2 regions of the Janthinobacterium sp. SUN211 genome follow, and region 2 is predicted to be linked to the other one. Evidence: predicted binding sites of a transcription regulator. Region 2 holds the regulator's gene; the other holds the start of a gene.
What was found. Region 2 encodes sigma-54, which starts transcription at its own class of promoters, with help from an activator protein. Its sites were predicted from a motif close to TGGCANGNAANCTGCTTT; they were not measured.

Region 1 (7,536 bases), on a different contig from region 2:
TTGCCGAGATAAATGTCGGTGTCGCTGACATCGAACTCGCCCAGCGCGTAGCACATGGGCGCACTGCCGTCGCAGCAGCCGCCCGACTGGAAAAACATCAGCGGGCCGTGACGCTGGCGCAACTTGTCCATCATTTCCAGCGCCGCATCGGTGGCGACCACCCGGGCAATTGCTGCACTCATGGCATCCCTTTCTGCGCGCCGCGCCCGGACAGCAAGCGCGGCGCCTGTTGCCGGTTTAGAAGAAGCCCAGCGCTTTCGGGCTATAGCTCACCAGCAAGTTCTTCGTTTGCTGGTAATGGTCGAGCATCATCTTGTGGTTTTCGCGGCCGATACCCGATTGCTTGTAGCCGCCGAACGCGGCATGGGCCGGATACAGGTGGTAGCAATTGGTCCACACGCGGCCCGCCTGGATGGCACGTCCCATGCGGAAGGCACGGGAACCGTCGCGCGTCCACAGGCCGGCGCCCAGGCCGTACAAGGTATCGTTGGCAATCGCCAGCGCGTCGGCCTCATCCTTGAAGGTGGTCACGGACACGACCGGTCCGAAGATCTCTTCCTGGAAGATGCGCATCTTGTTATTGCCCTTGAACACGGTCGGACGCACGTAATAGCCGCCTTCCAGGTCGCCCGCCTGCGTGTTGCGCTCGCCGCCGGCCAGCACTTCCGCGCCTTCCTGGCGGCCGATGTCGAGGTAGGACAGGATTTTCTCCAGCTGCTCCTGCGACGCCTGGGCGCCGATCATGGTGGCGGAGTCGAGCGGATTGCCCTGCTTGATGGCGGCCACGCGCTTCAAGGCCCGTTCGATGAATTTTTCGTAGATCGACTCCTGGATCAGTACGCGCGACGGGCAGGTGCACACTTCGCCTTGATTCAGCGCAAACATCGCAAAACCTTCCAGGCACTTGTCGAAATAATCATCATCCGCATCCATCACGTCTTCAAAGAAGATGTTCGGCGACTTGCCGCCCAGTTCCAGCGTGACGGGAATCAGGTTTTGCGCCGCATAGCCCATGATCAGACGGCCCGTGCCCGTTTCGCCCGTAAAGGCGATCTTGGCGATGCGCTTGCTCGACGCCAGCGGCTTGCCCGCTTCCAGGCCGAAACCGTTGATGATGTTCAGCACGCCCGGCGGCAGCAGGTCGCCGATCAGCTCGATCAACACCATGATGGAAGCCGGGGTTTGCTCGGCCGGTTTCAAGACAACGCAATTGCCTGCCGCCAGGGCTGGCGCCAGTTTCCACACGGCCATCAGGATCGGGAAATTCCACGGGATGATCTGGCCCACGACGCCCAGCGGCTCATGGTAATGGTAGGCATAGGTTTCCGCATCGATTTGCGCGACGGAACCTTCCTGGGCGCGGATGCAGCCGGCGAAGTAACGGAAATGGTCGATGGCCAGCGGAATGTCGGCATTCATCGTTTCGCGGATCGGCTTGCCGTTGTCGATGGTTTCCGCCGTGGCGATCAGGCTCAGGTTCTGTTCGATGCGGTCGGCGATGCGGTTCAGGATATTGGCGCGCTCGGCAGGCGAAGTCTTGCCCCAGGCATCCTTGGCGGCGTGCGCGGCGTCCAGCGCCAGCTCGACGTCTTCCGTCGTGGAACGGGCGATTTCGCAAAACGGCAAGCCCGTGATCGGCGTGATGTTAGGAAAGTATTCACCTTTTACTGGTGCAACGAATTTGCCGCCGATGTAATTGTCATAGCGTTGTTTGAAGGGATTGGCTACGCCCAGTTTGCTGATGTCTGCGAGATTCATGTCGTCCTCTATCGGGTTAATTAGAATGGAAATACTTAATTAAAATCAAACGTCCTGGTACAGATGGGGTGAGTACACGGAGTCTTCCGCAAATGCCGTGCCAGCTCGCCGTCCCACTACAAACTTAGCCGGTTTTACCCTCGTTACAAGGGCGTGGCGTCAATCCCGGCCCGCTTTTCAGCGCATGCCCCGGACTTGGGTGGGGGCGTGGCTCTGTTTGCGTTTTGAACAAGGTGGCAGCATCCTGTTCCAATCCGGGCCAGCCCTGCTGTGCCGCCACGCCGCCGCTGCACAATGGAACAGGTGTACCAGACTGGAACACCTGCGCCTGTGCCATGAAGGAATCAACGAATCACCACGCCCCATGGCAATTCACCCACGGCAATATCGGCCACCTTGCGCGCGCTGGCCGTGTCGATGACGGATACGCTGTTCGAGCGGCCATTGGCCACGTACAGCTTGGCGCCGTCCGGCGTGATGGCCATGTTCCACGGGCGCTTGCCGACGCCAATCGTGGCCGTGACCTGATTGCTGGCCGTGTCGATCACCATCACCGTACCGTCGATGCCGTTCGAGACATACACTTGCTTGCCGCCGGGATGGACGGCGATGCCATTGGCATTCTTGCCCGCTGGAATGGTGGCAATCGCCTTGCGCGCGGCCATGTCGATCACGTAGACGGCATTGACCAGTTCGCACGCCACGTAGGCGCGGCCCGAGTCCGGGCTGAAACCGATGCCGCGCGGACGCAGCCCCACGGCGATGGAAGCGACCTGGCGGCGTTGCGCCACATCAATGACATCGACTTGCTCCGCCTCTTCCGCGCTGACCAGCAGCCAGCGCCCATCCGGGCTGAAGACGGCGTGTTCCGGATTGCGTCCCTGCACCTTGATATCGGCGAGCAAGGTACCTGTCTGGCCATCGAGCAAGGCCACGCTATTGTTTTCCTCGACGGCAACGGCCACGTGACTACCGTCTTGCGAGGCACTGACGCCTTCGGGCGACTTGCCCAGCGCCACCGTGCGCACGGGCGCGCCGCCAGCGTTGTCGATCAGCAGCAAAGCGCTGCTGGCGGCGTCCGTGACAAACAATTGCCGCCCAGTGGGGTCGGCGGCGATGCCGCGCGGACGCTTGCCTGCGGCGATCTGGCGCACCACCTGGTCGGTCGCCGTGTCGATCACGCTCAAGGTGCCCGACTTTTCGTTGGGAACATAGGCAAATGGAGCGGCCTGGACAGCGGTGCTGGCGAGCGCCGGCAGCAGCCAGCACACCTGGCGCAAGCGCGAGAAGAAGTTGGGCATAATCACCTTTTCAATGGCAAAACGAGGGAAAAGCGCGCCGCATCGGCGCCTCTGACAATTACCGTATGCAAACGCCGTGCCACTGACACGCGTATAATTTCAGCCCACCAATGGAGACATGGCAGGCATATTGCTTGATACACCTACGCAGACCTGTACCGCGCACGCGATCAAGCAGGCTTTTATTCACATTGGAGAATCCGCATGCAGCATCGTTTCCGCCTGAACACCATCGCCAGCCTGTTTGTCGCCGGCAGCGCCACCCTCGCCCCCCATGTCTTTGCCGCCGAGGCAGCTGACCCGGCCAACGGGCAACTCATGGATACGGTGGTCGTCAGCGGCAGCCGCATCGCCCACCCCAGCCAGGAAGTGCCGGCGTCCATCGACGTGGTCGACAGCGCCCGCATCCAGGATGGCCAAATCCGCGTCAACGCGTCGGAAGCGCTGGCCGCCGTGCCGGGCCTGGTCGTGCAAAACCGCCAGAACTACGCGCAAGACTTGCAAATCTCGTCGCGCGGCTTCGGCGCCCGCTCGGCCTTCGGCGTGCGCGGCGTCAAGCTGATCAGCGATGGCATTCCCGCCAGCATGCCCGACGGCCAGGGCCAGGCCGCCACCTTCAACCTCGATACGGCCGAGCGCATCGAAGTGCTGCGCGGACCGTTTTCTGCCATCTACGGCAACCATTCGGGCGGCGTGATCCAGCTGTTTTCCAAGGATGGACAAAATCCCCCGTCCGTCGAATTGAACGTGACGGGCGGCAGCTACGGCACCAGCAAGGTAGACTTGACGGCGCAGGGTCAGGCGGGCGGCATCGGCTACGTGCTCGACGGCTCGCGCTTCCGCACGGACGGCTTCCGCGACCACAGCGCCGCCACGCGCGAACAAGCGTTCGGCAAGATCACCGTCAAGCCCACCGCGGACAGCAAGCTGACCATCGTCGCCAACAGCCTGCATCAAGGCAACACGCAAGATCCCCTGGGCGTCACCTGGCCCACGTTTGCCGCCAACCCGCGCGCCGGCGAAATCGACACGACGGACACGCAGAACCCGAAACGCACCCTGGCCGAGCGCTACAACACGCGCAAGAGCATCGACCACCAGCAGATCGGCGCCACTTATGAACAGTCGTTCGGCGATGACCGTCTGCACGTGATGGTGTATGGCGGCAACCGCGACGTGATCCAGTACCAGGCGTTTACCAAGGGATTCCAGGCGCCGCCTAGCCATTCGGGCGGCGTGGTCGATTTCCAGCGCCAATTCTATGGCATCGACACCAACTGGCTGCACGTGAACCAGCTGGCCGGAGGCAAGCTGAGCACGACTATCGGCATCGACTATGGCCGCTCCAGCGACGACCGCACCGGCTATGAAAATTTCATTGGCAATAGCTTTGGCGTAAAAGGCAAGCTGCGCCGCGACGAGCAGAATGTCGTCTCCAGCCTCGATCCGTATATCCAGGCGGAATGGCAAGGCGGCCCGTGGCTACTCAGCGCAGGTGTGCGCTACAGCAAGATGAAAGTGGCTGTCGACGACCATTTCCTCAGCAACGGCAACGATAGCGGCAGCCTGGAGTTCAGCCACACGACGCCCGTGCTGGGCCTGCTGTATAAACTGACGCCGAACGTCAACGTCTACGCCAGCGCCGCGCGCGGTTTCGAGGCCCCAACCTTGAACGAACTGTTTTACTCGGGCACGGGCGGCGGCTTCAATTTCAACTTGAAGCCAGCCACCAGCACCAACCTGGAAGCGGGTGTCAAGGCCAGGATCGCCAACAACACGCACGTGAATGCGGCCTTGTTCCAGATCAAGACCAACGACGAACTGGTGGTCGACAAGTCCAGCGGCGGGCGCACCAGCTATCGCAATGGGGGTAAAACCTTGCGCCAGGGCATGGAAGTGTCGCTGGATTCGAACCTGCCATATGGCTTCACGACCAAAGTGGCGCTCACCAGCCTGCATGCCGTGTATGACCAGGCATTTGGCGGCGTGCGCGAAGGCAGCCGCTTGCCGGGCGTACCCAGCGCTAACCTATTCGCTGAACTGGCCTGGAAAGACACGCTCGACCGTTTTGGCGCAGCGCTGGAAAGCGTGGCCAGCAGCCAGGTCTACGCGGAAGACAGCAACATCGAAAAACCGGCGCCCGGCTACACGGTATTCAATGCGCGCGTCAACGCCAGGCAAAACGTGGGCAATTGGCGCTTCAAGGAGTTTGCCCGCCTGAACAACCTGTTCGACAAGACCTACGTGGGTTCCGTCATCGTCGGCGACAGCAACAAGCGCTACTATGAAGCGGCGCCGGGACGTAATTGGTTGCTGGGCGTTAGCGCCCAATATAGTTTCTAAAACTAAAAAGCCCGCGCCTCTTCCGATGCGCGGGCTTTTTTGTCATTCAACATGGCCTGCTATGGCCGTGCTTCCTTCACCCCATATTTCTCGAAGATGGCTTTCAATTCGCCGCTGGCCGCCATTTCGTTCATGGCTGCCTGCAGCAACTTGCCCACGTCGAGCTGCTGGCGGCTGACGGCCAGGCCCACCGCCCAGCCCGCACGCGGCAGGCGGGCGAACGCCACTTCGCTCATGGGGAAAGCGGGATCGCTTTTCAGTACCGATTCGATTTCCGAACGGTTGGCCAGCACGGCGTCGAGCTTGCCCGCCTGCAATTGCTGCAAGGCTTCGGCTGCCGTATCGAAGATGCGCACGTCGTCGCGGTACTTGCCATTGTCTTCGCCCAGCATCAGCATGGCCGCGATCGACACCTTTTCCACGCCGATGCGCTTGCCGGCCAGCGAGGCGACGCCATCGAATTGCGGCACGGCTTGCGCACTGCGCGCCAGGCGCACGGTTTCCACGTAGTATGGCGCGAAGATCTCGACCTTGTCGTTGTCCGCCATCAACTTCTTGTCGACCGGCACATGCAACATCACATCGGCGGGGCCATAACCGAGGTAATGCCCCTTCCACACCATATTGCGCAAATCGTCGTTGAGGTTTTCGCCGGCGGGAAATGGCAGCAAGCTCAGTTTCAGCCCCAGCTTTTTCGCCAGCGCTTCGGCAATATCGATATCGATGCCCGTACCCTTGTCAGAAAACGGCGCGAATTCGTTGTACACAGCCACTTTCAGGCTGCCCGACTGCTGCACCTTTTGCCAGTCGGCGCGCGCCGGCGCGGCGGCGCATAGCGCCAGGCAAGCGAGCGAGATCATCGCGCGCGCGCCCCGGAATTGAATTGAACGCATGGGACTCCTTCGTGATCAGTTCGACTTAATTCGACTCGCGGCGCGTTTCCAGATAGGTCTTGATGGCCCACATGGCTTCCTGGTTGAACACGCCTTCGAACGGCGGCATGTACACGGCGCCATTGCGCACTTTACCGTGGCGGATGGTGGTCAGGTAGTAATTGTCCGTTTCCTTGTAGCACGCCTGTTTCTTTGTCTCATTCTTGATACCGAAGCAATCACGGTCCAGCTGGCGCAAGTCGGGCGCGATGCCGCCGGAGATGGCTTCGATGCCGTGGCAACGGGCGCAATTCTGGTTGTAGGCCGATGTGCCTACCGTCAAGGCCAGTTTGTTGCCCCGATACGGGTTTTGCTCGAGCCACTTGTCGCCCACCTTGGGCAAGCCCGTGGTATCGACACCTTGCGGCGTGACATTGCCGTGCGCATAGGCATGCGGCAAGGTCAGCAGGGAAGTGAGGGCAACGGCGCCGGCGGCGGCCACGCCGAGCAGGGTACGAATGGAATAGGTCATGCTGGTCTCCTTGGTTTTTTAGTCAATACCAAAGAAGAGCAAATGCCATGCCATGCACATATGCCCCACATCCGGCCGGCCATGTATCAATTTGGAACAGCTGCAACACGTAGTTGTGTCAGCGCGCGCCTCAGGCGGCGGCCACCGTGCAGATGCTGCCGCGCGCCTGCTGCTCGAAAGTGATACGCACGGGCAAAAATCGGGCAATCACCTCCGCATTCGTCAGCGCATGCTGCGATACCTTGTTGCAGCTGAAGGTACCGCCGCCCGCCAGCGCCATAGGCAGCAAGAGCTGGTCGGCCAGATGCTCGCCGACGGCCGCGTCCGTCTTGAGATAGGCGCGCACCTCGTTCAACAGGCGCTTGGCCACGGACTCGGCCAGCAAGGACTTTTCGCCGAACGAAGTAAATACTTCCGTGACATGCTCATGCTCCAGGGTCAGCAGCAGGACGTTGCCCGGCCCCTGCTCCGCCGGCAAGCCGACGAGGCGCAGCTGCTTGCCGCTCCAGCCCATACCGCTGGCGACACGCTCGAGCTCGCGCTGCGCCACCTGCACATGCACGCCCGCCACCACGCTTTCCGCATACCCCGCCTTCCGTTCACCGCGCTGCAGCAGTTGAATCGGCTGCAAGCGCCGGCACGGTTGCACGGTGGCCGTCACCTCGCCGCCGCCCGCAGGATGAAAGCCGTAGCGTTGCAGCGCGATCTCCACCTCGGCGCCCATCTGCTG
Region 2 (7,536 bases):
GTACATGGCGGAGCGGCTGGCGCAATATTTCGGCCCCAACGAGCGCGTGGTTCTACGCCACCGCGAGCGCAGCTAGTTAATCGAGGTGGCGCAGCGGATGCGCCGCGGCCGGCCAGACGGGGGCAAAGAAGCGCGCCACCATGGCTGCATCGACTTCGTCCAGGCTGGCGGGATTCCAGCGGGGCGCATTGTCCTTGTCGACCACCAGCGCGCGCACGCCCTCGAGCACTTCGCCATGTTCGAAATTGTGGCGCACGACTGTGCGCTCCAGGCGCAGGCAATCGGCCACGCCCAGGTGGGCGCCCCGCTGCAGCAATTCCAGGGTCACCGACATCATCAAGGGCGAACGCAGGCGCATGGCCGCCAGCGCCTTGGCGGCGAACGCGCTGTCGTCCTGCGCCAGCGAGGCCATGATGGCCGCCGCCGAACCCGCACTGAAATGGCGGTCCAGCGCTGCGCGCGCCGTGGCCAGGGGAGAAACGCCTGCCTCGGCCTGGAATGGTGCCGCCAGCGCCTTGATGGCCACAGGCAAAGCCTCGCCCGGCGTCGATTCAAACAGGTCCAGCAGCGCCCCCATCTGCGCTTCGGGCAGGTAGACATCGGCCAGGCCCGTATACAGGGCGTCGGCCGCGTTGATCGTCAAGCCCGTCAAACCCAGGTACAGGCCCAGCTGGCCGGCCAGGCGGGACAGGAAATAGCTGCCGCCCACGTCCGGGAACAGGCCGATATTGACTTCCGGCATGGCCATGCGCGTGCGGCCCGTCACGATGCGCAAGCGGTTGCCTGGCCCGGCTTGCGCCACACCCATGCCGCCGCCCATCACCACGCCATCCATCACGGCGATATACGGTTTCGGGTAGAAATGAATTAAATGATTTAAAGCATATTCTTCCGTAAAGAAATCTTCCAGCAGGGCGCTGCCGCCTTGCGGCGTGGCCAGACCCGCATCGTAAAAGAAACGGATGTCGCCACCGGCGCACAGGGCTTTGTCGCTGCTGGAGCGGATCACGACGGCGTCCACCTGCGGATCGTCGCGCCAGGCCAGCAGGGCCGCGCTCAGGGCGCGCACCATCTCCAGCGACAGGGAATTCAAGGCTTTCGGACGGTCGAGCACGATGTGCCCGGTGCGGTTGCGGATGGAAGTCTGGACGAAGTCGCTCATGGCAGGCAGGAAAGAAGTGGAAGTGCGAATATTCTAATGCCTGCGCGGGGAACATTGCGTTCCGCTGGGCGCAAAAAAGGGCGCAATGTGCGCCCTTAGTTGATCACAACTGCTGGAAGCGGGTGGCCTTAGACGGCGACGACGGCTTCTTCCTCGGAGTTGTCTGGCAGATGCTTGATCGCCTCTTTACCGTGCCCTTGCACTTTGGTTTTGTATTTCATCACTTGCCTATCGAGCTTGTCGATCAGGGTATCGATCGCGGCGTACAGGTCGTGCGCCAAGCTTTCCACATAGACAGTCTTGCCGCTCAAACGCAGGTTGACTTCAGCCTTTTGACGTTTTTCTTTCTCTTTGAGGTTATCCACGGTCAGAATCACGGCGATATCGATGACTTGATCGAAATGACGTTTCACGCGCTCCAGCTTCGTTTGTACGTATTCACGGATGGCTGGTGTCACTTCGAGATGATGTCCGCTGATGGTGAGATTCATACACACTCCTAAAGATGATCGGGTTCGTGCGGTCCATCCTATCCGGCCCGCAGAGGAACCGAAAAAAACTTACAAACACTTACGCAGGCTCACTGGCGGAATTTTTAATGCTTCCCGGTATTTGGCAACAGTACGTCGCGCAATCACCATGCCTTGTTCCCCCAGCATGTCCGCAATCTTACTGTCGGATAAAGGATTTTTAGGGTCTTCTGCTCCTGTCAGTTGCACGATCAATGCCCGTATCGCCGTCGATGACGCTTCGCCCCCCGCTTCGGTGGCGACGTGGCTACCAAAGAAATATTTCAACTCGAACATGCCGTGCGGGGTCAGCATGTACTTTTGAGTTGTTACCCGCGAGATAGTACTCTCGTGTAAACCCAGTGTATCAGCTATTTCACGGAGCACAAGGGGGCGCATGGCAACGGCCCCATGCGAGAAAAAGTTCTTTTGTCTTTCTACTATCGCCTGCGCCACACGCAGGATCGTGTCGAAGCGCTGGCGCATATTCTTGATCAGCCACTTGGCTTCCTGCAACTGTGCGCCCATGGCGCCCTCCCCCTTGCCTTGCTTGAGCAAGTTGGCGTACATGGCGTTGACGCGCAGGCGCGGCATGACGTCGTTGTTCAGGGTGACTTGCCAGCCATTGCGCGCGCGCTTGACGACGACGTCGGGCACCACGTAATCGGAGACGTCCGAGGCGAACACGGCGCCCGGATGCGGATTGCACTGGCGAATCACCGTCTGCGCTTCGCGCAAGTCTTCATCGTCGCAATCGAGGGCTTTTTTCAGCTTGTTGAAATCGCGCTGGGCAAACCAGGCCAGGTGCTTTTCCACGATCACGAGGGCCATACGCCGCGTCACCATGGCGATGTGCGGCAAGCGCTTGATTTGCAGGGCCAGGCATTCGGACGCATTGCGCGCGCCCACGCCCGGCGGATCGAAACTTTGCAGCAGCGACAAGGCCGTGCGCATCTCGTCGGCGTCGATTTCCAGCTCTTCCGGCAGGCGCGCCAGGATGTCGTCGAGCGACTCTTCCAGGTAGCCATTGTCGTCCAGCGCGTCGATGATCAGTTCGACCAGTGCGCGGTCGCGCAATTCGAGCACCGTCACGCGCATCTGCTCCATCAAGTGTTCGCGCAGGGTGCAGTGATGGGCCTCCAATTGCGGACGCGAATCTTCGTCGTCGGGCGCCTTGCCCCGGCTCGCCTCGCTCCAGTCGCTGTCGCCGCCATCCGCGGCGACCGGGCTGTCGCCCCCCTCGCCGTCAAACGCTTCCGCTTCGGCCGGCGCTGCGGGCGCCTCCTGGCCTGGCGGCTGGGGCGGCGCTTCGGCCGGCGCGGCCGTGGAACTCAAGGCCCCGTCGGACAGCAGGCGCAGCGAGCGGTCGAGCGGATCATCGAGGCGTTCGAGCAAAGGATTGTCCGTCAGCAATTGCTCTAATTCCTGGTGCAATTCCAGGGTAGACAATTGCAACAGGCGTATCGATTGCTGCAACTGCGGCGTCAGTGCCAGGTGCTGCGAAGTGCGCAGCTGCAATGATTGTTTCATTGGCTTACATGCGGAAGTGTTCGCCCAGATAGACCCGGCGTACCGACTCGTTCGCGATGATGTCGTCGGGGCGTCCCGACGCCAGCACCGAGCCCTGGTTGATGATGTAGGCACGGTCGCAAATACCCAGCGTCTCGCGCACATTATGATCGGTAATCAGCACGCCGATATTGCGCTCCTTCAAGAAACGCACGATGCGCTGGATCTCGATCACGGCGATCGGATCGACGCCGGCGAACGGCTCGTCGAGCAGCACGAAACGGGGATCGGTGGCCAGCGCGCGGGCGATTTCCACGCGGCGGCGTTCGCCACCGGACAGGGACAGCGCCTGGTTCTCGCGCAGCTTTTCAATCTGCAGGTCGGCCAGCAATTTATCCAGCCGTTCCTCGATCTCGGCCTTCGTCAGCGGACGGCCTTCGACGGTCTGGATTTCCAGCACGGCGCGGATATTGTCTTCCACCGTCAGCTTGCGGAAGACGGACGCTTCCTGCGGCAGGTAGGACAGGCCCATCTGTGCGCGGCGGTGGATCGGCAGGCTGGAGATATCCACGCCGCTGATATCGATGCTGCCGCCATCGGACGGCACCAGGCCGACGATCATGTAGAACGAGGTGGTCTTGCCGGCGCCGTTCGGGCCCAGCAAGCCCACCACTTCGCCGCATTCGACTTGCAGCGAGACATCATGCACGACTTGCCGCTTGCCATAGGTTTTTTGCAGCCCGCGAACGATCAGGGTGCTGCCGCAACGTGTATTTTCCATTATTTCTTTCCTGGCGCGGGCGTGGCCGGCGCTTTCTCCGCTGCCGGCGCCTTGGTCTTCGGCTGGATCACCATGCGCACGCTGCCGCCATCGGCGGTGCTGGTGCCGCTGTTGGAATTTTCCATCGCAAATTCTTCCTTGCGGCTGTCATACGAGATGAAGGCGCCGTTGGCCACATCGGTGACTTTCGCCCCTTCCAGGCGCGTCAGCTTGGCTCTGGAAAACAGTTTCACCACTTCCGTCTTGTTGTCGTATTCCACGCGCTCCGCTTCGCCTTCGACCCACAGGTCGCCCGCGCCATCGCGCTTCTGGCGGAAGGTCGCGAGCTTGCCGGGATCGGCCCAGAAGGTGATGAACTGGTAGCCTTGCGGGTCTTCCGTGATCAGGGCCCGGCCCGCCTTCATGGTCAGGGTACCCTTGACCAGCACGACGTCACCCGTCAGGGTGCGCACCTGCTTGATGTCATCGACGTGGCCGCTGCGTGCCGTGATGACGGCTTCCTTCTCGGAATCGGCCTTCTCGGCATGCGCCACGCCCATGATGGCCAGCGAAAATACGGTCAACAGCAAGATGTTCTTCATAATATGGTTTCCTTGTTTCATTCTGTCATTTTGCCGCCGCGGCCGGGCGCGGTTTCGGCGGGAGGACCATGCGCAGCGCATTCTGCACTTCCACCACGCCGGTGGCGTTATTCGCCTTCATGCCGACGCCATTGATGCGCGAGGCGCCCGTCAGGATATCGACAGGCACATCCGTTTCCATTCTTTCCTCGTCCGGAAACACCGTCAGCGCTTCCGTCTTGACCGTCAGGTTCTGCGCCTTCGGACTGGCCACGCGGTCGATCACGACCTTGCGGTGCAGTTGCAGCCGGGTATTATCCTGGTCGATATGCGCCAGTTCCGCATTCATGTTCATCGGCGGCATGCCTGGCGTGAGCTTGCGCACGAAGGGCTGGTCGATATCGGACGAGTCGTCCAGCGGATAATGCGTGAGCTTGGTGCCCGACACGATATAGCTGGGTTTACCCGTCAAATCCATGCGCACCAGGCTGAAATTGGTGATGAAATAGTCAGGTTCATCCAGATGCTTGCTGGCCGTGATGTCCTGGCCATTCTTGTTCATCACCTCGAGCAGCCAAAAGCTGCCCAGCGCGACGACAACCGCGCCCAGCACGGTAAAAATCATGCGCCAGCGATGGGCGCCTCCTGGCTTACGCATAGGGCTTCACTCTTTCAAAGGTCACTGGCGAGGCGGCGCGCCTCACTCCAGGAACGGCGCCATGACGCGCGCATAGTTGTCCTGGGCGCGCAGCAGGAATTCGCAGATCTCGCGCACCGCGCCGCGGCCGCCGCCGGCCTGCGTCACATGGTGCGCCAGACCCTGCGCCTCCGGACGCCCGCCCGGCACGCTGACGGCAAAGCCCACGCGTTTCAGGATGGGCGCGTCGATGACGTCGTCGCCGATATAGCCGCATTGCTCTTCCGTCAAGCCCGTCAGCGCCAGCAATTCGCGAAACGGCGTCAGCTTGTCGTGGCCGCCCTGGTGCACATGGGTAATGCCCAGGTCTTGCGCGCGGCGCGCCGTGATGGCCGAGCGGCGCGCGCTGATGATGGCCGTCTGCACGCCCGATTCCTGCAGCAGCTTGATGCCCAGGCCATCATACACATTAAACGTTTTCATCATCTCGCCGTCCGGGCCGAAATGCAGGCTGCCGTCGGTGAGCACGCCATCGACGTCAAAGATCATCAGTTTGACCTTGGCCGCCCGTGCCAGGTTGTCCGCTACGCTGTCCATCAGATCACCTTCGCTTGCGTCAGATCATGGATATGCAGCGCGCCCACCAGCTTGCCGTCGGCATCGACGACCAGCATCTGGTTGATGCGGAACTGCTCCATCACGGCCACGGCGTCGACGGCCAGGCGTTCGGGCGCGATACTGCGCGGCTGCGCATGCATAACGTCGCGGATCGCCACTTGCGTGAAATCCTGCACGCGCTCGAACATGCGGCGCAGATCGCCATCCGTAAACACGCCCACGGGGCGGTTGTCCGCATCGACGACGGCCGTCATGCCCATGCCTTTCTTCGTCATTTCTTCCAGCGCCTGCAGCAAGGAAGCGTCCACGGGCACCTTGGGTACGCGTTCGCCGCTGCGCATGACGTCATGCACGTGCGTGAGCAAACGGCGGCCCAGGGCGCCGCCCGGGTGCGAGCGGGCGAAATCTTCTTCCTTGAAGCCGCGCAAGTCGAGCAAGGCCACGGCGATCGCGTCGCCCAGGGCCAGGGTGACGGTGGTGCTGGCCGTCGGCGCCAGGTTCAGCGGACAGGCTTCTTTCTCAACAGAAATATCCAGGTGCACGTCGGCCAGCTGGGCCAGGCTCGAATTGGGCTTGCCCGTCATGGAAATCAGCACGCCGCCCATGCGCTTGACGACGGGCATTATGGCCATCAATTCCGACGATTCACCGGAGTACGATATGGCAATAAAAGCATCGTCCGAGGTGACCATGCCCAGGTCGCCATGGGCCGCTTCGGCCGGATGCACGAACAGGGCCGGCGTGCCGGTGGAAGCGAGGGTGGCGGCAATCTTGCGCGCGATGTGACCGGACTTGCCGATGCCGGAGACGACGACACGTCCCTTGCATTGCAGCAACATCGCCACGGCGCGGCCCACGCTGTCGTCCGTGGCCAGGCGCGCATGCAGCGCAACGATGGCGTCGGACTCGATCTGCAAGGTGGTGCGGGCCAGCGCGACAGCGCGCTCGGTCGTCGCTTGCATGTCAATTCGATCAAAAGCTTTCAGCATTGTTTTTTCATGGGTTACACTCATGCCCAAAGTATAAACGAATTAGGAAAGCAAAAAACTTGCCAGTCACAACAAACAACGATTTCCATTGACCGTACCGGGCAACCCATGTTTTCCTCGCTTGAACTGACCCTGATGTTACTCGGCAGCGCCGTGCTGGGCGTGGTCGCTTTCAGAATGTTGCATTTGCCGCCCATGCTGGGCTACCTGGCCGTCGGCATCGTCATCGGCCCCCACGCGCTGGGCCTGGCGGCGGAAAACGAGGCCAGCCACACCTTGGCCGAGTTCGGCGTCGTCTTCCTGATGTTTTCCATCGGGCTCGAATTTTCTCTTCCCAAATTCCTCGCCATGCGGCGCATTGTCTTCGGCCTCGGCATGGCGCAGGTGGTCACCACCATCATCGCCACCGTCGTCTTCGGCTGGTTTGTCGCCCGTTACCTGTCCGCCTACATCCACCTGAGCTGGCAAGCCGCCTTCGCCCTGGGCGGCGCGCTGGCCATGTCGTCGACGGCCATCGTCTCGAAAATGCTCACGGAGCGGCTGGAACTGGAAAGCGAACACGGCCGCAAGATCATCGGTATCCTGCTGTTCCAGGACCTGGCCGTCGTGCCCCTGCTGATCCTGATTCCCGCCCTCACCCGCGATTCGGACAACCTGGCCGAAACCCTGGCCTGGGCCGGCGGCAAGGCCCTCGTCGTGCTCATTTTGCTGCTGTTCATCGGCCAGAAGATGGTGCGCGGCTGGCTGACCATCGTCGCCAAGCGCCGTTCG

Region 1: the regulator sigma-54 is predicted to act here: its motif matches at 3,124-3,141, upstream of O3301_RS28365 (beta-propeller fold lactonase family protein).

The regions. Positions count from the first base shown of each region.
Region 1 covers NZ_JAPWIC010000013.1:5,569-13,104, reverse strand. The annotation lists gene O3301_RS28375 (DUF779 domain-containing protein) at 1-182, opposite strand, end outside; gene adh (aldehyde dehydrogenase) at 238-1,758, opposite strand; gene O3301_RS28365 (beta-propeller fold lactonase family protein) at 2,103-3,059, opposite strand; gene O3301_RS28360 (TonB-dependent receptor) at 3,264-5,402, shown strand; gene O3301_RS28355 (ABC transporter substrate-binding protein) at 5,462-6,295, opposite strand; gene pedF (cytochrome c-550 PedF) at 6,321-6,806, opposite strand; gene rtcA (RNA 3'-terminal phosphate cyclase) at 6,937-7,536, opposite strand, start outside.
Region 2 covers NZ_JAPWIC010000003.1:585,752-593,287, reverse strand. The annotation lists gene rapZ (RNase adapter RapZ) at 1-76, shown strand, start outside; gene O3301_RS13930 (enoyl-CoA hydratase/isomerase family protein) at 77-1,162, opposite strand; gene hpf (ribosome hibernation-promoting factor, HPF/YfiA family) at 1,291-1,653, opposite strand; gene O3301_RS13920 (RNA polymerase factor sigma-54) at 1,723-3,201, opposite strand; gene lptB (LPS export ABC transporter ATP-binding protein) at 3,206-3,961, opposite strand; gene lptA (lipopolysaccharide transport periplasmic protein LptA) at 3,961-4,542, opposite strand; gene lptC (LPS export ABC transporter periplasmic protein LptC) at 4,568-5,179, opposite strand; gene O3301_RS13900 (HAD family hydrolase) at 5,222-5,755, opposite strand; gene O3301_RS13895 (SIS domain-containing protein) at 5,755-6,789, opposite strand; gene O3301_RS13890 (monovalent cation:proton antiporter family protein) at 6,874-7,536, shown strand, end outside.